Regions from separate parts of the Dickeya fangzhongdai genome, predicted to be linked through region 3. Evidence: predicted binding sites of a transcription regulator. Region 3 holds the regulator's gene; each other region holds the start of a gene.

Region 1 (7,577 bases), 520 kb from region 3:
CTACCAGCATTTGGTGGCGTTGCTGCGCCAGCCTGACGATGGCGCGCTGGTGCAACATTGCGCGGTGGGCAAGGATCGTACCGGCATTGGTTCCGCGCTGGTGCTGTTCGCGCTGGGCGCGGATGAACAAACGGTTATGGAAGATTATCTGATCACCGAATCCACCCTGATTCCGTTCCGTCGCCAGTTGCTGGAAGATTTGGCGTCGAGCCTGAGTGAAAAGGCGCTGAAGCGCTTTGATTTCGTGCTTTCCGCCCGCGAAGAGTTTCTGGTGACCGCGCTGCATACTATCCGTGAACGACATGGCTCGGTGGATAACTGGCTGGAGCAGGATTACGGACTGGATGCGTCGGTGCGGGAAGGGCTGCGGGATAAGTATCTGGCGTGAGGTCGTGAACGATTGCAGTAACAAACCGGGAGCTATTGCTCCCGGTTTGTGTTGGTGGGTCATTAGCCGGTATTGCGCATCCCGGCGGCGACGCCGGCGATGGTGACCATCAGCGCCTGCTCTACCTGCGGATCCAGAGTGTCTTGCTGACGCGAACGGTGCAACAGTTCCGCCTGCAACACGTTGAGCGGGTCGGTGTAGACGTTGCGCAGCGCGATGGATTCGGCGATCCACGGCAGGTCAGCCATCAGATGGTCGTCGTTGGAGATGGTCAGTACCGCCTTGATGTCTTTTTCCAACTGCTCGCGCAGCTGTTTGCCGAGCGACCACAGTTTCTCTTCCACCAGCCGTTGATCGTAGTATTCCGCCAGCCACAGGTCGGCCTTGGCGAACACCATCTCCAGCATACCGATGCGGGTGGAGAAGAACGGCCAGTCGCGGCACATGTCTTCCAGCTGGTTTTGGTGACCGTCGTCGATCACTTTTTGCAGCGCGGCGCCGGCGCCCAGCCAGGCGGGCAGCATCAGGCGGTTCTGGGTCCAGGCGAAAATCCACGGGATGGCGCGCAGGCTTTCCACGCCGCCGTTCGGTCGGCGTTTAGCCGGGCGCGACCCCAGCGGCAGTTTACCCAGTTCCAGTTCCGGCGTGGCGGCGCGGAAATAAGGCACGAAGTCCGGGTTTTCCCGCACGTAGCCGCGGTACATGTCGCAGGAAATGCGCGACAGCTCGTTCATGATGTGATGCCATTCCTGCTTCGGTTCCGGCGGCGGCAGCAGGTTGGCTTCCAGAATAGCGGAGGTGTAGAGCGACAGGCTGCTGATGGTGACTTCCGGCAGACCGAACTTGAAGCGGATCATCTCGCCCTGTTCGGTGACGCGCAGGCCGCCTTTCAGGCTTCCCGGCGGTTGGGAGAGCAGCGCGGCATGAGCCGGCGCGCCGCCGCGGCCGATGGAGCCGCCGCGACCGTGGAACAGCGTCAGCGCGATGCCGTATTTCTCACAGGTCTTGATCAGTGCGTCCTGCGCGCGGTACTGGGCCCAGGAGGCGGCCATCACCCCGGCGTCTTTGGCGGAGTCGGAATAGCCGATCATCACCATCTGTTTGCCCTGAATGAAGCCGCGATACCAGTCGATGTTGAGCAACTGGATCATGACGCTGTCGGCGTTATTCAGGTCGTCCAGCGTTTCGAACAGCGGCGCCACCGGCAGCGCGTACGGGCAGCCGGCTTCCTTCAGCAGCAGATGCACCGCCAGCACGTCGGACGGGGTGCGCGCCATCGAGATCACGTAGGCGGCGATGGAATCGCGTGGGGTTTCGGCGATCACCCGGCAGGTTTCCAGCACTTCCTGCGTGTCGGCGCTGGGTTCCCACTGACGCGGCAGCAGCGGACGCTTGGAGTTAAGCTCGCGGATCAGGAACGCCTGTTTGTCGGATTCCGACCAGCTTTCGTAGTCTCCCAACCCCAGATAGCGGGTGATTTCCGCCAGCGCGTCGGTGTGACGGGTGCTCTCCTGCCGTACGTCGATACGCACCAGCGGCACGCCGAAGCAGCGTACCCGGCGCAGGGTGTCGAGCAACTGACCGTCGGCGATGATGCCCATGCCGCAGGCATGCAGCGACTGGTAACAGGCGTACAGCGGATCCCACAACTGCTCGTTGGTGACCAGCAGATCTTTGGGCGCGACCAGTTGCTCGCCTTTCAGACGCGCGTCCAGATAGTTCAGGGTGGCGGTCAACTGCGCGCGCAGCGTTTTCATCAGCTCGCGGTAGGGTTCCTGCACCTCGTCGCCGCCCGCCAGCTGTTGCAGCTCCGGGGTACAGGTGGTCATCGACAGCTCGGACACCAGTACTTGTACGTCGCGCAGGAACAGATCGGCGGCTTTCCAGCGGCTTAACAGCAGTACGCGGCGGGTGACTTCAGCGGTCACGTTCGGGTTGCCGTCGCGGTCGCCGCCCATCCAGGAGGTGAAGCGTACCGGCACCGAATCCACCGGCAGACGATAACCGAGTTCCTTGTCCATCTGTTCGTCGAGTTCGCGCAGGAACGCCGGCACCCCTTCCCACAGGCTGTTCTCCACCACCGCGAAGCCCCACTTGGCTTCGTCCACCGGCGTCGGGCGGATTTTGCGGATTTCATCGGTATGCCAGTACTGGGCGATCAACTGGCGCAGACGGCGCATGATCTGATGGCGTTCATAGTCGGCCAGATCGTCGTGGTCGAGCTGCTTGAGGCAGGTATTCACTTCAACCAGTTTGTGGATCAACGTGCGGCGGGTGATTTCGGTCGGGTGCGCGGTCAGCACCAGCTCGATGGAGAGCGATTCCACCGCGTCGCGGATGTCCTTGTCGCTCAGATTGTCGCGGCTTTTCAGGTTGCGAAACACCGTCGCCAGCGCTTCCGGGTTACTGGCCGCCTCGCCGTGCGGAGAAATGCTGTGGTACTGCTCCGCCGTGTTGGTCAGGTTAAGGAACTGGCTGAACGCGCGGGCGACCGGCAGCAGTTCCTCGTTGGACAGGTTCTGCAGTGTGGTCAGCAGTTCCTGACGGTGTGTTTCGCTGCCGGCTCGCGAGGCTTTGGACAGCTTGCGGATTGTTTCAACACGCTCAAGGATATTGGCGCCCAGCGCATCCTTGATGGTGTCGCCGAGCAATTTACCCAGCATGCTGACATTGCTCCGCATGGCGGAATATTGTTCATTCATAGTTACCCTGACCCATCTCTTGATTTTGTAAATTTATTACACACAAAAATTGTGTGGTTACTGTCTGTTATCTAGCCACGTTCGCCATTGTTCGTCAATGAACGTCCTTTAATCCCTACAGTTGTACCTGTTTAACCGGTGCAAAGGCAATTTGTGAAATTTAATTACAAAAGCTTGCCGATAAGTGACGCTTATCTTATAGCGGCGGCGAAAGCAAGAACGGCAATGAGAAGGCGGCAAGAAGACAATAAAAAAGAGGCGGGTAGCCGGTTGGATGCGTGCAGAGTTTTTTTCGGCGGCAATGGCAATGTTGCCCGGCGGTCACAGCCGGGCAACGCCAGAACACGAAATCAGTGCTGGCAGAAGTGATGCACCAACTCGGTAATCAACGTGCGCGTCGGTTTGATGAACGACATGTCGATAAATTCATCCGGCTGATGCGCCTGATTGATGGAGCCGGGGCCAAGCACCAGCGTCGGGCACAGTTCCTGAATGAACGGCGCTTCGGTGCAGTAATTCACCACATCGGTCGGCTGCCCCACCAGTTTTTCCACCACCTGCGCCAGATGATGATCCGCCGGGCACTCGTAACCCGGAATCGGCGGATGCAGTTCGCTGATGGTGAGACGGCCGGGCCAGCGTTCGCTGACCGGCGCCAGCGCTTCGCTCATAAGACCGTTGAGATCGCTCAGCGTCATGCCCGGCAGCGGGCGGATATCCATGTGCAGGTCGCAGCAGGCGCAGATGCGGTTGGCGGCGTCGCCGCCATGAATGTGACCAAAGTTCATGGTCGGATAAGGGATATGGAACGCCGGGTTGTGATAGCGCTCTTGCAGCGTGTTGCGCAGCACCATCAGTTCGGAAATGGCTTCGTGCATCAGTTCGATGGCGTTGACGCCGCGCGACGGGTCGCTGGAGTGGCCGGACTGGCCCTGAATACGAACCACATTCGACATGTGGCCCTTGTGGGCGCGCACCGGCTGCAATGACGTCGGCTCGCCGATAATCGCGCAGTCCGGGCGAATGCCGGTCGATTCGGAGAAATACTTGGCGCCTGCCATCGTCGTTTCTTCATCCGCGGTCGCCAGAATGTACAGCGGTTTGGTCAGCTTACCGGCATCCACATCGCGCAGCGCATCGAGAATAAAGGCGAAAAAGCCTTTCATGTCGGCGGTGCCGAGCCCGTAGAGTTTGTTGTCGTGCTCGGTCAGGGTGAACGGGTCGCGCGTCCAGCGGCCGTCGTCGAACGGCACCGTGTCGGTATGGCCGGCCAGCAGCAGCCCGCCGCTGCCTTCTCCCAGTCGGGCCAGCAGGTTGAATTTATTAAAGGTGCCGGGTACCGGCTGCACGTCGACATGAAAACCCAGATCGCTAAACCATCCCGCCAACAGGTTGATTAAGGTCTCATTGCTTTGATCCAGGGCGCGCTCGGTGGCGCTGATGGACGGGGTGGCGATCAATGCCCGGTACAGCTCCATAAAAGGGGGTAAATTCATCTTCACTGTTGACAGCCTCTGGGTTAGGATAGTATCAATATTCATGCATTTATTGTGAATAAAAATACAATAATGCCAGGCGAAATGAAATCATAAGCTGTGCGGCGATACGAGATTGTCGCATAATCGTTTCTTCTGGCTTTTGTGGGTGAACGGCGTGGCCGCGCTGATGAGCCTGCTTCCTGTTCCACCTATCTGGCAATAAAGGTATACCGAACTCATGCTGAATACGTTGATCGTTGGTGCAAGTGGCTATACCGGCGCTGAGCTGGCCCTGTACCTGAACCGTCACCCGCAGATGAACATAACCGCTTTGGCGGTTTCCGCGCAAAGTGTTGATGCGGGAAAACGCATTTCCGACCTGCATCCCCAGCTTAAAGGCATTATTGACTTGCCGGTGCAGCCGCTGACCGACGTGGCCGACGCCGCCAAAGGCGTGGACGTGGTGTTTCTGGCCACCGACCACAAGGTGAGCCACGATCTGGCGCCGCAGTTCCTGAAAGCCGGCTGCACCGTGTTCGATCTTTCCGGCGCGTTTCGCGTGCAGGATCCTGAATTCTACACCCGTTACTACGGTTTCGAGCATCAGCACGCCGACTGGCTGGCGCAGGCGGTGTACGGTCTGGCGGAATGGCAGGCGGACAGCATCAAACAGGCGCAGCTGATCGCGGTGCCGGGTTGCTACCCGACCGCGTCCCAGCTGGCATTGAAACCGCTGGTGGAAGGCGGCTTGCTGAACCCGAACCAGTGGCCGGTGATCGACGCCACCAGCGGCGTCAGCGGCGCTGGCCGTAAAGCGAGCATGACCAACAGCTTTTGTGAAGTCAGCCTGCAGCCGTATGGCATTTTCAATCATCGCCATCATCCGGAAATCGCCACCCATCTCGGCATTCCGGTGATTTTTACCCCGCATCTGGGCAATTTCCCGCGCGGCATTCTGGCGACCATCACCTGCCGCCTGCAGCCGGGCGTTACCGCGCAGGACGTGGCGGAAGCTTACCACAACGCCTACCATGACAAACCGCTGGTGCGGTTGTATGAGAAAGGCGTACCGGCGCTGAAATCGGTGGTCGGTCTGCCGTTCTGCGACATCGGCTTCGCGGTGCAGGACGAGCACCTGATCGTGGTCGCCACCGAAGATAACCTGCTCAAAGGCGCGGCGGCGCAGGCTGTGCAGTGCATGAACATTCGCTTCGGTTTCCCTGAAACCCAATCCTTACTCTGATGACACCCTGAGGCGCAAAGACCGATGAATCCGTTAATTATCAAATTAGGCGGCGTATTACTGGATAGCGAAGAGGCGCTGGAGCGCCTGTTCACCGCGCTGGTGACCTACCGTCAGCAGCATCAGCGCCCGCTGGTGATCGTGCATGGCGGCGGTTGTCTGGTGGACGACCTGATGAAGAAACTGTCGCTGCCGGTGGTCAAGAAGAACGGCCTGCGCGTGACGCCCGCCGATCAGATCGACATCATTACCGGCGCGCTGGCCGGTTCCGCCAACAAAACCCTGCTGGCCTGGTCGATTCGTCACGGCATCAACGCCGTTGGCCTGAGTCTGGCGGATGGCGGCAGCACGGTGGTCACGCAACTGAACGACGAACTGGGGCACGTGGGTAAAGCCGAAGTCGGCTCTCCGGCGTTGCTCAACACCCTGCTGAATGCCGGTTATCTGCCGGTCATTAGCTCCATCGGCATCACTGCCGGCGGCGAACTGATGAACGTCAACGCCGATCAGGCCGCCACCGCGCTGGCGCAGACGCTGGGCGCCGACCTGATCCTGCTGTCCGATGTCAGCGGCATTCTGGACGGCAAAGGTCAGCGCATCGCGGAAATGACCGCCGGCAAAGCGGAAGAACTGATCGCGCAGGGCATTATTACCGACGGCATGATCGTCAAGGTTAATGCGGCGCTGGACGCGGCGCGCGCGCTGGGACGTCCGGTGGATATCGCCAGCTGGCGTCACGCCGAGCAGTTGCCGGCGTTGTTCAACGGCGTGTCCATCGGCACCCGTATTCTGGCGTAAGCCGCGAGCATCAATCACGTTTTCTCCCGGCGACAACCGCCGGAGAAATACGAGCAGTTCAACGGCGGGGCGGACAGGAGTCGGCCCGCCTTTATCAGAGATACCGGGAGTGTAGTTATGGCTTTGTGGGGCGGACGGTTCACGCAGGCGGCAGATCAACGTTTTAAACAGTTCAACGATTCACTGCGGTTTGATTACCGTCTGGCGGAGCAGGACATCATCGGATCCATCGGCTGGTCCAAGGCGCTGGTGACGGTGAACGTACTGAGCGCTCAGGAACAGCAGCAACTGGAGCTGGCGCTCAACGCACTGCTGAAAGAGGTGCAGGCGGATCCCGACGCTATCCTGCAAAGCGACGCGGAAGACATCCACAGTTGGGTGGAGCAGAAACTGATCGAGAAAGTCGGCGATCTGGGCAAGAAACTGCACACCGGGCGCAGCCGTAACGATCAGGTCGCTACCGACCTGAAACTGTGGTGCAAGGCGCAGGTGAGCGAACTGGCGCAGGCGATCCGTCATCTGCGCGCCGCGCTGGTCGCTACCGCCGAGGCTAATCAGGATGCGGTGATGCCGGGGTATACCCATTTGCAGCGCGCGCAGCCGGTAACGTTCGCCCACTGGTGTCTGGCTTATCATGAAATGCTCGCGCGTGACGAGAGTCGTCTGGAAGACACGCTCAAGCGCCTGGACGTCAGCCCGCTGGGTTGCGGCGCGCTGGCAGGCACCGCCTATCCTATCGACCGCGAGCAACTGGCCGGCTGGCTGGGTTTTGCCTCGGCGACACGCAACAGTCTGGATACGGTATCCGATCGCGATCACGTGCTGGAACTGTTGTCTGACGCCTCCATCGGCATGGTGCACCTGTCGCGCTTCGCTGAAGACTTGATCTTCTTCAACAGCGGCGAAGCGGCGTTTGTCGAACTGTCCGACCGCGTGACCTCCGGCTCCTCGCTGATGCCGCAGAAAAA
Region 2 (7,577 bases), 290 kb from region 3:
GCCAACCCGCACCTGAAAGCCAGCGACTGGGGCTGGCAGATCGATCCGACCGGGCTGCGCTATGCGCTGGTGACGTTGTATGAACGTTATGAAGTGCCGCTGTTTATCGTGGAAAACGGGCTGGGCGCCGTCGATAAGCCGGACGCGAGCGGCGTGTGTCAGGATGACTACCGTATCGATTATCTGCGTTCCCATATTGAAGCCATGAAGGCGGCGGTGTGGGAAGATGGCGTCGACCTGATGGGTTATACGCCGTGGGGCTGCATCGATCTGGTGTCGTTCACGACGGGTGAAATGGCGAAGCGTTACGGTTTCATCCACGTCGACAAGCATGACGACGGCACCGGGACGTTAAAACGTACGCCGAAGAAATCCTTCCACTGGTATCAGCGGGTGATTACCTCGAACGGCGAAGAACTGTAAGCCGGGCCGGAAGCGCCGGGATTTGTGACTGGGCCGATAACGTTGGTTTATCCGGCCCATACGCTGAGCCAAATCACCTGTGGATTTGGCTCATATTCTCGCTACTTAAATCTCGACGCTCTGGCTCAGTGTCGCCACCATCACCGCTTTGATGGTGTGCATGCGGTTTTCCGCCTGATCGAACACAATGCTGTGGGCGGATTCAAACACATCGTTGGTGACTTCCATACCGTTGTGCAGGCCGTATTGCTCCGCCATCTGTTTGCCGAGCGTAGTCTGGTCGTCGTGAAACGCCGGCAGGCAGTGGAGGAATTTCACCTGCGGGTTGCCGGTAGCGGCGATCATCGCGGCGTTAACCTGATACGGCCGCAGCAGGTCGATACGCTGCTGCCACACTTCTTTCGGTTCCCCCATCGAAACCCACACATCGGTATAGATGAAGTCCACACCGTTCACCCCGGCCGCCACGTCTTCTGTCAGCGTAATCGAACCGCCGGTTTTGGCTGCCGCCGCCTGACACTCCGCCACCAGACCGGCATCCGGCCAGCAGGCTTTCGGGGCGATTAATCGCAGATCCAGCCCGGTGATGGCGGCGGCTTCCAGCATGCTGTTGCCCATATTGTTGCGGGTGTCGCCCACGTAGGCCAGCTTCATGCCCGACAGCGATTTACCCGGCAGGTGCTCCTGCATGGTCAGCAGGTCCGCCAGTAACTGGGTCGGGTGAAATTCGTTGGTCAGGCCGTTCCAGACCGGCACGCCGGAAAACTCGGCCAGCGTTTCCACCAACTCCTGACCGTAACCGCGGTACTGGATGCCGTCGTACATGCGGCCCAGCACCCGGGCGGTGTCTTTCATTGATTCTTTATGACCGATCTGGCTGCCGCTGGGGCCGAGGTAGGTGACTTGCGCGCCCTGATCGTATGCAGCAACTTCGAAAGAGCAACGAGTGCGGGTCGAATCTTTTTCGAAGATGAGTGCGATGTTTTTACCTTGCAGGTAGCGGGCTTCGGCGCCGTTTTTCTTATTGGTTTTGAGCGTGGCGGCGAGAGCCAGAAGGCTGCTGATTTCAGCCGGCGTGAAATCCATCAGCCGTAAAAAATGGCGTTTGTAGAACGGGTTCATCGTTGTCTTCTCCATGTGGCTCAACACTGAAGGTTGAATTAAAATTCACTTTATATGTGTAAATATTCAAATTCAAGTGCCGCGTTCAAACTTTATGGTGGAGAGAGAGGCTAGCCTGTGGGAAAATAACCCTATCTTTGCCGCTTTTATGAGGACTGAGACATGGCAAACCGCGAACTGCTGGAAGAACAACGTGAAGAGACCCGTCTGATCATTGAGGAATTGCTGGAGGACGGCAGCGATCCCGATGCGCTCTACACCATCGAACACCATTTCTCCGCCGAGAAGTTTGAAGATCTGGAAAAAGTGGCGGTGGATGCGTTCAAACTGGGTTACGAAGTTACCGACGCCGAAGAAATGGAAATGGAAGACGGCGTGGTGCTGATGTGCTGCGATGCTATCAGCGAGGTGGCGTTGAGCGCCGAGCTGATCGATCAGCAGGTGGAACAACTGCTGTCGCTGGCCGAGCGTCATGGCGTCAACTACGACGGCTGGGGCACCTATTTCGAAGACCCGGACGGCGAGGATGAAGACGAATTCGGGGAAGACGAAGACTTTTACGATGAGGATGACGACGGCAAACGTCACTGATTCTCGTGTTCTCTATCGCCCGGCACCCGCCGGGCGATGTGTTTTCTACGCAGCGCAATGACGGCGCCTGCGCCCTTACAGCGTTTTCAGCATTCTGACTTCACAGTCCACATGACCTGTGTTGCCCATGGCATGCGGGATATGCTCGAAGCCGAGTCTTTCATACAGGTGGATGGCGCTGGTCAGGTGCGCGGTGGTTTCCAGATAGCAGCGGCGAAACCCCTGCTCGCGGCCAAACGTCAGCGCCAGTTCCGCCAGTTGCCGGGCAATGCCCTGGCCGCGCGCCAGCGGCAGAAAATACATTTTTTGCAATTCACAAATATCCGGCTCGCCGCCGGACAGCGGGGCCAGACCGCCGCCGCCCACCACTTCGCCGTTGCATTCCACCACCCAGTAAGCGCTGGCGGGGCGACAGTAGAGTTCGAACAACCGGTCCAGATCCGGGTCGGACACGGTATATCCCTTGTCGGCCGTCAGGCCGAATTCAGCGGAAACCCGGCGTATCACGCTGGCAATCGCCGCGTTATCCGCGGCCGTAATCGGGCGGGTCAGCAGTGGTGTGGACGCTGAAGTTGTCATGTTGCTCACTCTTGTCGGCAGAATCCTGTCAGGTCGAAAACGGCGGTAATCGGCTGGCGTTTCCCGATGATACGTACCGTCGTTTACACGTATCACCGATTATACGTACCGACGCGCCGGCTCAAAACCCTGTTATTGATAAAGGCGCGTAACAAAAAGCGCAACAGCGGATTAGCGCAGCGGTAATCGCCCGACAATGATGTGGATCCCGCGTTAAACATACAGCTGAATAATCCGTTCCCATTGCGTCTCATTCTGAACATATCTTGATCTGTTTTCTCATTTATGAGATTTTTTATCAAAATTGATATTTCAGGAGACGCGATGGAACCTTCCATTTCTGAAACCGATCGTCTTTCCGAAACCGATCGTCGCTTGGCCGGGCGGCTGGCGGGGCTGCGACGTGAACGCGGCTGGTCGCTGGACGAACTGGCGCAGAACAGCGGCATCAGCCGCGCAACCTTATCCCGGCTGGAACGTATGGAGTCCAGCCCGACGGCGGCGTTGCTGGGCCGCCTGTGTGCGGTGTATGGCTGTACCCTATCGTGCCTGCTGGCCGAGGTGGAAACTCAGTTGCCGCAGAAGCTGAGCGAAGCGCAACAACCGGTATGGATTGACCCGGAAACCGGGTTTGTCCGGCGCAGTATTTCTCCCCCTTCCGCCGGGTTTCGCGCCGAAGTGATCCACGGCGAGCTGCCGGCCGGCGTGCTTATCGATTACGCCGTGCCGCCGCTGGCGGGCCTGGAACATCATCTGTATGTGCTCGATGGCCAACTGGTTATGACGCTGGAAGGCGTGGCGCACACGCTTGGCCCGCGGGACAGCCTGCGCTATCGCCTGTATGGCGCGTCCGGTTTCCATAATCCCGGTCCGGGTCCGGTTCGCTACCTGATTGCTATCTGCGCCCCCTGATCTTTTTTTGCAACGGAGCTGATGATAATGACAAACACATCCCCACGTGATCCGCTGGTGATCCGCAACGATGACTTGACCGGCGAGGCCACGCGAGCGCTGGTGGCCCTGCATCTGACTGGAATGCACGATAATTCGCCGCCGGAGCAGGTATTTGCGCTGGACTTGTCCGGTTTACAGGCACCGGACGTCACGTTCTGGAGCGTCTGGCGCGGCGAGCAGATCGCCGGTATCGGCGCGCTGAAAATGCTGCCGGACGGCAGCGGAGAACTGAAATCGATGCGCACCCATCCGCAGTGTTTGCGTCAGGGCGTGGCCGCGTGTCTGCTGGCCCATATTCTGGCCGAAGCGCGTCGGCGCGGCTTGTGTCGCCTGAGTCTGGAAACCGGCAGCGGTCCGGCATTTGAACCGGCGCTGGCGCTGTATCGTAAACAGGGTTTCGTGAATGGCGAGGCGTTCGCTGAGTATACAGCCAGCGAATTCAATCAGTTCCTGCATCTGCCACTGTAAATGACGGCTTGGTTCATCTCTTTGCCGCTGCGCACAGGCGACAATATCGGCAACCGGAGGGTAACGGCGGGCGTCCTTTGCGGTTAGCGGCGTATGCCTGAACAGAATCGGGACACGGATTATTTCATGAGTATTGTTCAGGACTAAATTATATGCCGCGATAACTAAAATTGGCGGCATATAATTATTTTTTCAATCATTAGTCTGCGAGCATTATTGGGATATTTTACAGGAAATATTAACATCAGGGTCCCCCGCCTATGATTACGGAAGAGTTGTTCTATGGTTAATCGCTTGTTGTCTGGACTGGCTGGTCTGGTTTTTCTGTTTGTTTTATCCCCTTTTTCGACTGCACAAACGCTACAACCACAAGAAGGAAATTGGGCCGCGCCTGAATTCCGATTCCATACCGGAGAAACCGTCAACAATCTCCGTATTCATTATTACACGTTGGGCGACAGTAAAAAGCCGGCCGTATTATTGCTGCACGGCACTAATCAGCCGATCATCGCCTTATTGGCCGCCGGTTTTGGCGGTGAATTATTTGGTCCCGGCCAGCCGCTGGACGTCAGCAAATATTTCATCATCATTCCTGAAAGCATCGGTTCCGGAAAATCCGCCAAGCCGTCCGACGGCCTGCGTACTAAATTCCCACAATATAACTACGATGACATGGTGCTGGCGCAATATCGCCTGCTGACCGAAGGTCTTGGCATTAAGCATCTGCGTCTGGTGATGGGATATTCGATGGGCGGTATGCATACCTGGATGTGGGGCGAAAAATACCCGGACATGATGGATGCGCTGGTGCCGATGGCGTCGCAGCCGAACGAACTCTCGGGCCGCAACTGGATGCTACGCCGCATGCTGATTGAGACCATCAAGCGCGATCCGGCGTGGAAAAACGGCGATTACACTAGCCAGCCGCCGTCGTTGCAGACCGCCAACATCATGTTCAGCATCGCCACCACGGGCGGTACGCTGGCCTACCAGAGCAAAGCGCCGACCCGCGCGCAGGCGGACAAACTGGTGGACGAGCGTCTGGCCGCGCCGGTAACCAGCGACGCCAACGACTTTATTTATATCTGGAATTCCTCGGCGGATTATAACGCCTCGCCGGAATTAAGCCGCATCAAGGCGCCGCTGCTGGTGATCAATTCCGCCGACGATGAGCGTAATCCGGTTGAAACAGGAATACTGGAAAGTGAACTGAAAAAAGTGAAACGCGCCGAGCTGTTTTTGATCCCGGCAAGTAAAGAAACCAGCGGACACGCCACCATGATGTCGGCGAAGTTTTACAAAAATAAGCTGGGTGAATTCCTGGCGGCGGTTCCGCCACATAATAAATAACGGAAATTGAAAACACTGGGCCGGCGACTACTACACAATGATGTCTATACAATAACGCCGGCCTTTTCCTTTCATGATATTTCCTTTTCATTTTTGTTGCGGTTTACGTGTGAGCTGAAGCTCATGGTTTTCATTACCAAACAACAGGGACAATTATGTTTCGTAAGATAAAGATCCGCACAACGCTCAGTATTATGGTGTTCTCTCTGGCGGTGCTGTCATTGATTGTGGGCATCCTGGGGCTGGTAGCCGTCCAGTCGGGTAATAAATCTTTTGCGCATGTGGATAATGTGGTGCTGCCGGGGCTGGTGGCGCTGAATGAAAGCTCGGAATTGTTATTGCGCGCCCGTCTGGATTTACGGTTGTACGAGTCGCTGATGAGCAACGGAGATAAGGATGCCGCCACGGTGGCGCTCAAGCGCGCCAGAGGCAAAATCGATGACGCCGGCAAGAAGTGGCAGGAGTATCTGACGTATCCGCAGTTCGAACAGGAAAAGGCCATTTCTTCCGATATGGCGACCAAACGCGACACCCTGATGAATGAATTCATCAACCCGGCGTTTATCGCGTTGGAAGCCGGTAATCTGGATGAGTATCGCCAGCGGGCGGGTAAATCCACTTCGCTGTACGCCAATTTTGACGGCGCGGCGAAAAAGCTGGTGCAGTACAAACGTCAGAGCATTGATGAGGCGTACAGTGATTCTAATGCGCGCGTTAGCCGTATGCAGGTCATTCTGACCGTGGTGATTGTGTGCGCGCTGGTGCTGGCGGCGTTGGCCTGGTCGATTCTGACCAATCTGGTGGTAAAACCGCTCAATCAGGCGATTACCGTGTTTGACCGGATTGCCGAAGGCGACCTGCGCGCGAAAATTGAGATTCGCGGCAATAATGAAATCGCCCAGCTGTTTGGCGCGGTACAGCATATGCGCGATGGGCTGGAAGATATGGTGCTTGCGGTGCGTAACGGCACCGACGCCATCAGCGTCGGCGTCGAGGAGATCGCGTCCGGCAACATCGATCTGTCCAGTCGTACTGAGCAGCAGGCCGCATCGCTGGATGAAACCGCCGCCAGTATGGAACAGATTCTGGCGACGGTGAGCAATAACGAAGACAACACCCGCAAGGCCAACGATCTGGCGAAGAAAGCGTCGGATTCCGCATCCCGCGGCGGCGATGTGGTGACGGAAGTGGTGGATACCATGCGTTCTATCCAGCAGAGTTCGTCCCGCATTTCCGACATCGTGGGCGTCATCGACGGCATCGCTTTCCAGACCAACCTGCTGGCGCTGAACGCGGCGGTGGAAGCGGCGCGGGCGGGCGAGCAGGGCAAAGGGTTCGCGGTGGTGGCGTCCGAAGTGCGCACGCTGGCGCAGCGCAGCGCCACGGCCGCCAAAGAGATCGGCAACATGATCGATAACTCGCTGAGCCGTATCGAAAAAGGCGCCGGGCTGGTGGAAGTGGCCGGCAAGACGATGGATGAGATCCTGTCGGATGTCCGCAAGGTGGTGGATATCATGGGCGAAATCATGCTGTCTTCCGGCGAGCAGAGCCGGGGCATTTCGCAGATCAATATCGCCATCAGCCAGATGGACGGGGTGACCCAGCAGAACGCCAGCCTGGTGGCGGAAGTGGCGACCGCCGCCAGTTCGCTGCAGGCGCAGGTGACGCATCTGCAACAGTCGATCGCCAGCTTCCGTCTCGACAATGAGACGCAGCCGGTGCTGGGCGGCAGCCTCAATGCGCAGCCGCGCGTGGCGTTGGTCGGCGCGCAGTAACCCACGCCGGATATAAAGTAGAATCACATCAATGAAAAAGCCCCGCGATGAAAAGCGGGGCTTTTTACTGTCAGCGTTAAACTCCACTGGGGAGAGGCTGATTATTGAATCAATCAAGACCGACGCCGCGTTTATCTGCGCCGGCCAATGACCTGATTACAGCGCGGCGATGGTGGCCTGTTGTTCCAGCAGCTTGGCTTTGGCGACCGCGTAACCGTCGCGTTTTTCGCGCTCTTTGGCGACAACCGCTTCCGGCGCGCGCGCGACAAAACCCTCGTTGGACAGCTTGCTGTCGATGCGGCTGATTTCCAGTTC
Region 3 (7,577 bases):
GGATTTTGTACTAAAAGTCCTATCAGTATACGCATAGTTGTGACTTTTAGCCGTGGAGGCTGGTAGGACGATGTTTGCTCCGCCGCTTTCGGCAGCAGGCGGTCCAGCTGGCTGTCGTCCAACAGCCCCAGTTTATTGCCAAGTTGTTGACGTAAGTATAATCGCAACGTTTCGCCCGGTACCTGCCCAATTAGAGGTAGGGCCAGCGTACTGAGCTTGGCGCGCCCGTCCGGGGTGCTCATGTCCACCTGCTGCAGCAGCGAGTCGAACAAAAACGCCGACAGCGGCATTGCCTGTTCGATACGTTGCTCGAAAGCAGCCTTGCCTTCCTGACGCACCAGCGTATCCGGGTCTTCGCCGTCGGGCAGGAACATAAAGCGCAACTGCCGACCGTCATCCAGATAGGGTAGCGCGGTTTCCAGCGCGCGCCAGGCGGCGTCGCGTCCGGCGCGGTCGCCATCGTAACAGCACACCACCTGATCGGTGGCGCGAAACAACAACTGGATATGGTCCGCCGTCGTTGATGTTCCTAGCGAGGCCACCGCGTAATCGATGCCAAACTGGGCCAGCGCGACCACATCCATATAGCCTTCGACTACCAACAACCGCTTCAATTCCGGATTTTTCTGTTGCGCTTCGTACAAGCCGTACAGCTGGCGGCCTTTGTGAAAAATCTCGGTTTCCGGCGAGTTCAGGTACTTGGGCATACCATCTCCCATCACCCGACCGCCAAAAGCGATAACCCGCCCACGTTTGTCGCGGATTGGGAACATCACCCGATCGCGGAAACGGTCGTAAGTACGGCCATTATCGTTGGTCACCAGCATGCCGGCGTCGGTCAACGTGGTCCGGTTTTCGCTGCTGCGGCCGAAACGCTTTAACGCATTGTCCCACCCTGGCGGCGTACATCCGATGGCGAATTGCCGGATCACCTCATCACTCAGGCCGCGTCTGGACAGATACTCTCTGGCCGGCGTACCCGCAGGTTGGTTCAGGGTATGTTGGTAAAAAGCGCTTAATTGTTCCATCAGCTCGTATAAACTTTGCCGCTGGTGGCGTTCGAGCTGGGTCGGACCGGTGCCTGCTTCGTAAGGAACTTCCAGGCCGTGCATTGCAGCCAGTTCTTCAATGCTTTCAACAAATTCCAGACGATCATAATTCATCAGGAAATCAATCGCGTTGCCGTGGGCGCCGCAGCCGAAGCAATGGTAGAACTGCTTGTCACCGTTAACGGTGAACGAAGGGGTTTTCTCGTGGTGGAACGGGCAACACGCGTGATAATTCTTGCCCTGCTTTTTCAGTTTGACGCGCGCATCGATCAGGTCAACGATGTCGGTGCGGGCCAGCAGGTCATTAATAAATACGCGGGGAATACGTCCAGCCATAAGCCCCTTATCTATATACGTTTATAAACGACAATAAGCCGCGCATTCCTTTCGGAAAGCACGGCCTTCGTATGCAACTGCTAAGTCTGCGGATTAATCACGCGGTGGAGGATAACCCTCCAGAAAATTAATACAGACGAGTGCGGCGTGCGTTTTCTCGAGCCAGCTTCTTGGCGTGACGTTTCACAGCAGAAGCTTTAGCGCGCTTACGTTCGGTAGTCGGTTTTTCATAGAACTCACGACGACGAACTTCAGCCAAAACACCTGCTTTTTCGCAGGAACGCTTGAAACGACGCAGAGCGACGTCGAACGGCTCGTTTTCACGTACTTTAATTACCGGCATGTGCCTCTCACCTCAGTAAATTCGGTTTGCTGCTGGCCTTGTGCCAGCCTTTTCAAAATGGTGCGGAATTCTACTGCAACTGTGGCGCGTTTGTAAAGTGCATCAGCGATCATAAAACGCGCGGCGCCGGTTCGCTCGTCAGTGGACTGGCTTATGATAGACTATGTCCCGCCTGAATCAAGCAGCCGTGGCGGGCCGCCGTAAATGTAACCGCCGCCGTAAATGTAAACGAGAGTGAAAACAGCAATGCGCGTATTGGGTATTGAAACATCCTGCGATGAAACCGGGGTCGCGATTTATGACACGCAGGCCGGGCTACTGGCGAATCAGCTTTACAGCCAGGTGAAGTTGCATGCCGATTATGGCGGCGTGGTGCCTGAGTTGGCCTCCCGCGATCATGTTCGCAAGACCGTGCCGCTGATTCAGGCGGCGTTGAAAGACGCCGGGCTACAGCACAGTGATATCGATGGCGTCGCTTACACGGCCGGCCCTGGTCTGGTTGGGGCGCTGCTGGTCGGTGCGACGGTAGGGCGCTCGCTGGCGTTTGCCTGGGATGTGCCGGCCATTCCGGTGCATCACATGGAAGGTCACTTGCTGGCGCCGATGCTGGAAGATAATCCGCCGGCGTTTCCGTTTGTCGCGCTGCTGGTGTCCGGCGGTCATACCCAGTTGATCAGCGTTACCGGCATTGGCGAATACCGGTTGCTGGGTGAGTCCATTGACGATGCGGCTGGCGAGGCGTTCGACAAAACCGCCAAGCTGCTGGGGCTGGATTATCCCGGTGGGCCGTTGCTGTCGAAAATGGCGCAAGGCGGGCATTCCGACCGTTTTGTTTTTCCCCGGCCGATGACCGATCGACCCGGTCTGGATTTTAGTTTCTCCGGGCTGAAGACTTTCGCCGCCAATACTATCCGTGAAAACGGCAGCGATCCGCAGACGCAGGCGGATATCGCGCGGGCGTTTGAAGATGCGGTGGTGGATACGTTGGCCATCAAATGCCGGCGTGCGCTTGATGAGACAGGGTTCAGCCGGCTGGTGATGGCCGGCGGCGTGAGCGCCAACCGGACATTGCGCCAGCGGCTGGCGGACATCATGGCGAAACGAGGCGGCGACGTGTTCTATGCCCGCCCTGAATTCTGTACCGACAACGGCGCGATGATTGCTTATGCCGGAGCGGTTCGTCTTGCCCAGGGCGTGACGGATGAGCTTGGCATCACGGTTCGGCCGCGTTGGCCGCTGGCTGAATTGCCTGCGCTGTGATTTTCCGGCTATTCCGCCCCAAACGCATAGCGGGGCGGAGAAGCATTACAGTTCCTGTTCAAACAATACCAGTATTGCTTCATACAGTTGCTTGACGCTGAAGCCCCGGGCTGGGGTGGTGAAAATGGTATCGTCGCCGGCGATGGTGCCGAGAATCCCTTCCGATTTGCCCAGCGAGTCCAGCAGGCGGGCGATCAGCTGGGCTGCGCCAGGGCTGGTGTGAATCACGACCACCGCGTCGTTGTAATCCACGTCCAGCACCAGGTTTTTTAGCGGGCTGGTGGTGGTGGGGACACCCAGTTCGGCAGGCAGACAGTAAACCATTTCCATCTTCGCGTTGCGGGTACGCACCGCGCCAAACTTGGTCAGCATGCGGGATACCTTGGACTGGTTGATGTTCTCGAATCCATCGTCCTGCAGCGCCTGCACAATTTCGCTTTGCGAACTGAATTTCTCTTCTTTTAACAGCGCTTTGAACGCCTTAACCAGATCTTCTTGTTTAGTGGAGTTACGCATTCTGCACCGTGTCCGGGAAAAAGTGGAACATGCGGCCATTATGCATTTGAATGAATTTTTATGCAATATGAGCGCGTATAAAACCGGATTATTGGCCTGAGACAGCGGACTTAGTGGGCGGTGGGGCAATACTTTACCAGGGTGTCAAAAAATGTGCTCTTCATCACATAAAAGTAAAATAAATGTTATCAAAATGATGTTGTTTGGAGGCTGATGGTCGGTGTAATGTAACACACCCGTTAATCAGTCGTGGGCTTATGCCGGGGCATACTACAATTGCCTGTTACTTTAATTACCTTTCAGATATCAGGCAGATTGTTAGTTTATTATTAATCACATAGTGCGTTATCGCTGCGTGCCTATTTATCGCTGCGGACCTATGTAGTGTCCTTCTGAAAACAGGTCTGACGCCTGGCTTCTCTCGCGAGCATAAACGTTTTTAACTAAACGCATCCACGGTAATTTTACTTAACATAATAAGGAGTTTAGGATGAAAGTTGCAGTTCTCGGAGCCGCAGGTGGTATTGGTCAAGCCCTTGCCCTTCTCCTCAAAACCCAGCTTCCTTCAGGTTCAGAGCTCTCTCTTTATGATATCGCCCCCGTTACGCCGGGTGTAGCTGTCGATCTGAGCCACATTCCCACCGATGTGAAAATCAAAGGTTTCAGCGGTGAAGATGCTACTCCTGCTCTGGAAGGCGCAGATGTTGTGCTGATGTCTGCCGGGGTGGCCCGTAAGCCGGGGATGGATCGTTCCGACCTGTTTAATGTGAACGCAGGGATTGTGCGTAACCTGGTTTCGCAGATTGCCCGTACCTGCCCTAAAGCCTGTATCGGCGTTATCACCAACCCGGTCAATACCACGGTGGCGATTGCCGCCGAAGTGCTGAAGCAGGCCGGCGTGTATGACAAAGACAAACTGTTTGGCGTCACGACGCTGGACATTATCCGTTCCAGCACTTTCGTTGCCGAACTGAAAGGCAAACAGCCGCAGGCCATCGACGTGCCGGTTATCGGCGGCCACTCCGGCGTCACCATCCTGCCGTTGTTGTCCCAGATTCCGGGCGTGAGCTTCACCGAGCAGGAAGTGGCCGATCTGACCAAACGTATTCAGAATGCGGGCACCGAAGTTGTGGAAGCGAAAGCCGGCGGCGGGTCAGCAACCCTTTCTATGGGCCAGGCAGCCGCACGCTTTGGTCTGTCTCTGGTTCGCGCTCTGCAGGGTGAAAGCGGCGTGGTTGAGTGCGCTTATGTGGAAGGCGATGGCAAACACGCTCGTTTCTTTGCTCAACCGCTGTTGCTGGGCAAAAACGGCATTGCCGAGCGTAAAGACATCGGTGCGCTGAGCGCGTTTGAACAACAGGCTCTGGTTAGCATGCTGGATACCCTGAAGCAGGATATCGCGCTGGGCGAAGAGTTCGTTAACAAGAAATAATCACCTTTGTGTGAACATACTGTTGATAAGGCCGGAGTCTATTCTCCGGCCTTTCTTTTTTCCGGAAGCATTATTCGGATTGCGGATCAGACTGCGGACGGATCAGTTTTTTGCGGTCGAGTAGTTCTTGTGTTTCAGGATCGTAATAGCGACTGGGCCATATTTCCGATGGGTGAATACCCAGCGCGTCGGCTATTAACCATTCGCCCTTCGGCCATGGGCGGGATAAAGCATTGGCCAGCGTGGAAGAACTCAACCCGGCGGCTCGTGATACGGCCGCGAGCGTTGTCCCTTTCTTTCTCAGTGCCGCAATAATATCGGCGGGATGCCAGTCATTTTTCCTTGAATTCATAATCCTTCCCTTATTGCTATTAAGACGACAGCGTATTAATGGTATAACTAACGGCTCATGGTGAATGGTTTCGCTAACCAAAAGCCATTATTTGGAAATAATATAGCACCAATTTCCTTAATATTTCCAAATTAATTTCCAAATGGATCTGAATAGGTAACGAGTATCTCTATCGGGATGAAAAGGACATGAAAAAAGAGTGGTTTGCGACCAGCGAATTGGTTGGTATTGGCGGACTCCCTAAATCACGGCAAGGATTGAATAAGCGAGCCCGAGAAGATGGTTGGGAAAAGCGTCGCCGTAAAGGTGTACAAGGACGAGGGGTAGAATATTCTATCCATAGCTTGCCTCAGTCTGTTCAGCAAACACTGCTGATGCAGGAAACGTCAGGTGAATATTCGGCAAAGCCGTCAGACATGCTGTCAGTCTGGATCCAGATTTACCATCAGTTATCTGTCCCGGAACGGGAAAAACTGATTGCGTATATCATGCGCGAAGGCGTGTCTGCCACGCTGAAACAGCTGGGTCTTGCCAATCCGGCAAGCGTGACTTTGATAAAAGATTTTTCTGATTAAGTGACTCAGCCATTCCCGATTTTCTGTATTGCGGAATGGCTTTCTCCCCTCTTTATCCTCACCTGATTTCTCTCTGTGGAACTTTCCTGATCGCGATTAATGCTACCTTTAACACTATTGCATTAGTGGTTTGAATAAAATTAGTCTATTATATGGAAACGTAATTGCTGTTTTAGTCATCTAATTGCGTATTCGTATCAGGAACGAGATGAAAGGGAGAATGATGATGGAAAAGGCATGGTTTACCACCAATGAATTGTTAGGCGTGGCAGGGTTGCCGAAGTCTCGCCAGGGGCTCAATAAAAGAGCCAAGGAACATGGCTGGGAGAAACGGCGTCGCAAAGGCGTTCAGGGTAAGGGCGTCGAATACGCTGTCTGGAGCTTGCCGGAGGAGGTGAAAACCAGCCTCATGCAGGAAACCCCGCCCGACTACGTCGGGAAATCGGCGACTGTTCAGGAACACACCTGGATACAGATTTACCACCAGCTTTCCGTGGAAGAACGTACCCGGCTGATTGGACATATTCTGCGCGAAGGGGCGATGGGAATGCTGGCCCGCCTGGAAAACGGGCCACAGGAGTACAAAATTAAGGAAGAATGACTCAGAAGTCGCGTTGTACCGCGAGATGAGCCAGGCCTTCAAGCGCCGTGCGAAAATCACTGGCAGGCAGGCATTGAATAGCGGTAATAGCTTTGTCGGCTTCTTCTTCGGCTCTCTGTCGGGTGTAAGCCAGAGAGCCGCAGGATTGCATGGCCGCCAGCACGGGCTCCAGCAAATGGCGCCCATTACCTTCTTCGATCGCCTGGCGGATCATGGCGCGCTGCTCTTCGTTGCCGTGATGCATGGCATGCAGCAACGGCAACGTGGGCTTGCCTTCGTTCAGATCATCGCCGGTATTTTTCCCCAGCGTTTTGCCGTCGGCGCTGTAATCGAGCAAATCGTCAATCAGTTGGAAGGCGGTGCCGAGGTAACGGCCGTAGTCCTGTAAGGCCTGTTCCTGCTCGCTGCTGGCGCCCGACAAAATGGCGGATGACTGCGCCGCCGCCTCGAACAACCGGGCCGTTTTGCTGTAAATCACCCGCATGTAACTGTCTTCGGTAATGTCCGGATCGTTGCAGTTCATGAGCTGGAGTACTTCGCCTTCTGCGATGACGTTGACGGCGTCGGACATCACCGACATGACGCGCAACGAAGCCAGGCTGGTCATCATCTGAAAAGCGCGGGTATAAATGAAGTCGCCTACCAGCACACTGGCGGCATTGCCGAACGCGGCATTTGCCGTAGCTTTTCCCCGACGCATATCGGATTCGTCGACCACATCGTCGTGAAGGAGAGTGGCGGTATGGATGAATTCAATCAGCGCGGCAACGGTAATGTGTTTGTCATCCTGGTAGTTCAGCGCCCTGGCGGTTAATACCGCAATCATAGGCCGGATACGCTTGCCGCCGCCGCTGATGATGTAATTTCCTAACTGATTGATCAGGACAACGTCGGAGTTGAGCTGATCCAGTATGGTCTGGTTGACGGCGGCCATATCCTGTGCGCTTAACGCTGTGATTTGCTCTAAGTTCATTGTTTCTGCCAGCTGATTGCTTCTGTTTCTGCCGTGAAAATGCTGATGGTGTCGGCACTGAAAAGGGGAACGTTAGGCCTGATTGTACTTGAAAAACGGCGCAGATAAACGGCAGTTCATGGGTTGTATCCTTTTTCTTC

What was found. The regulator ArgR, encoded in region 3, controls arginine synthesis, uptake and breakdown. The targets are predictions, from matches to a motif close to ANTGAATAAAAATACANT.
Region 1: the regulator ArgR is predicted to act here: its motif matches at 4,640-4,657, upstream of argC (N-acetyl-gamma-glutamyl-phosphate reductase).
Region 2: the regulator ArgR is predicted to act here: its motif matches at 1,578-1,595, upstream of argF (ornithine carbamoyltransferase).

The regions. Positions count from the first base shown of each region.
Region 1 covers NZ_CP025003.1:208,850-216,426, forward strand. The annotation lists gene CVE23_RS00950 (tyrosine-protein phosphatase) at 1-388, shown strand, start outside; gene ppc (phosphoenolpyruvate carboxylase) at 451-3,090, opposite strand; gene argE (acetylornithine deacetylase) at 3,441-4,592, opposite strand; gene argC (N-acetyl-gamma-glutamyl-phosphate reductase) at 4,807-5,811, shown strand; gene argB (acetylglutamate kinase) at 5,836-6,609, shown strand; gene argH (argininosuccinate lyase) at 6,727-7,577, shown strand, end outside.
Region 2 covers NZ_CP025003.1:445,441-453,017, forward strand. The annotation lists gene CVE23_RS02090 (6-phospho-beta-glucosidase) at 1-423, shown strand, start outside; gene argF (ornithine carbamoyltransferase) at 529-1,545, opposite strand; gene rraB (ribonuclease E inhibitor RraB) at 1,708-2,136, shown strand; gene CVE23_RS02105 (GNAT family N-acetyltransferase) at 2,212-2,715, opposite strand; gene CVE23_RS02110 (helix-turn-helix domain-containing protein) at 3,040-3,627, shown strand; gene CVE23_RS02115 (GNAT family N-acetyltransferase) at 3,655-4,137, shown strand; gene CVE23_RS02120 (alpha/beta fold hydrolase) at 4,420-5,487, shown strand; gene CVE23_RS02125 (methyl-accepting chemotaxis protein) at 5,643-7,262, shown strand; gene CVE23_RS02130 (valine--tRNA ligase) at 7,419-7,577, opposite strand, start outside.
Region 3 covers NZ_CP025003.1:731,641-739,217, forward strand. The annotation lists gene dnaG (DNA primase) at 1-1,385, opposite strand, end outside; gene rpsU (30S ribosomal protein S21) at 1,513-1,728, opposite strand; gene tsaD (tRNA (adenosine(37)-N6)-threonylcarbamoyltransferase complex transferase subunit TsaD) at 1,975-2,988, shown strand; gene argR (transcriptional regulator ArgR) at 3,034-3,504, opposite strand; gene mdh (malate dehydrogenase) at 3,995-4,936, shown strand; gene CVE23_RS03505 (helix-turn-helix domain-containing protein) at 5,007-5,288, opposite strand; gene CVE23_RS03510 (DNA-binding protein) at 5,477-5,863, shown strand; gene CVE23_RS03515 (DNA-binding protein) at 6,090-6,464, shown strand; gene ispB (octaprenyl diphosphate synthase) at 6,466-7,437, opposite strand.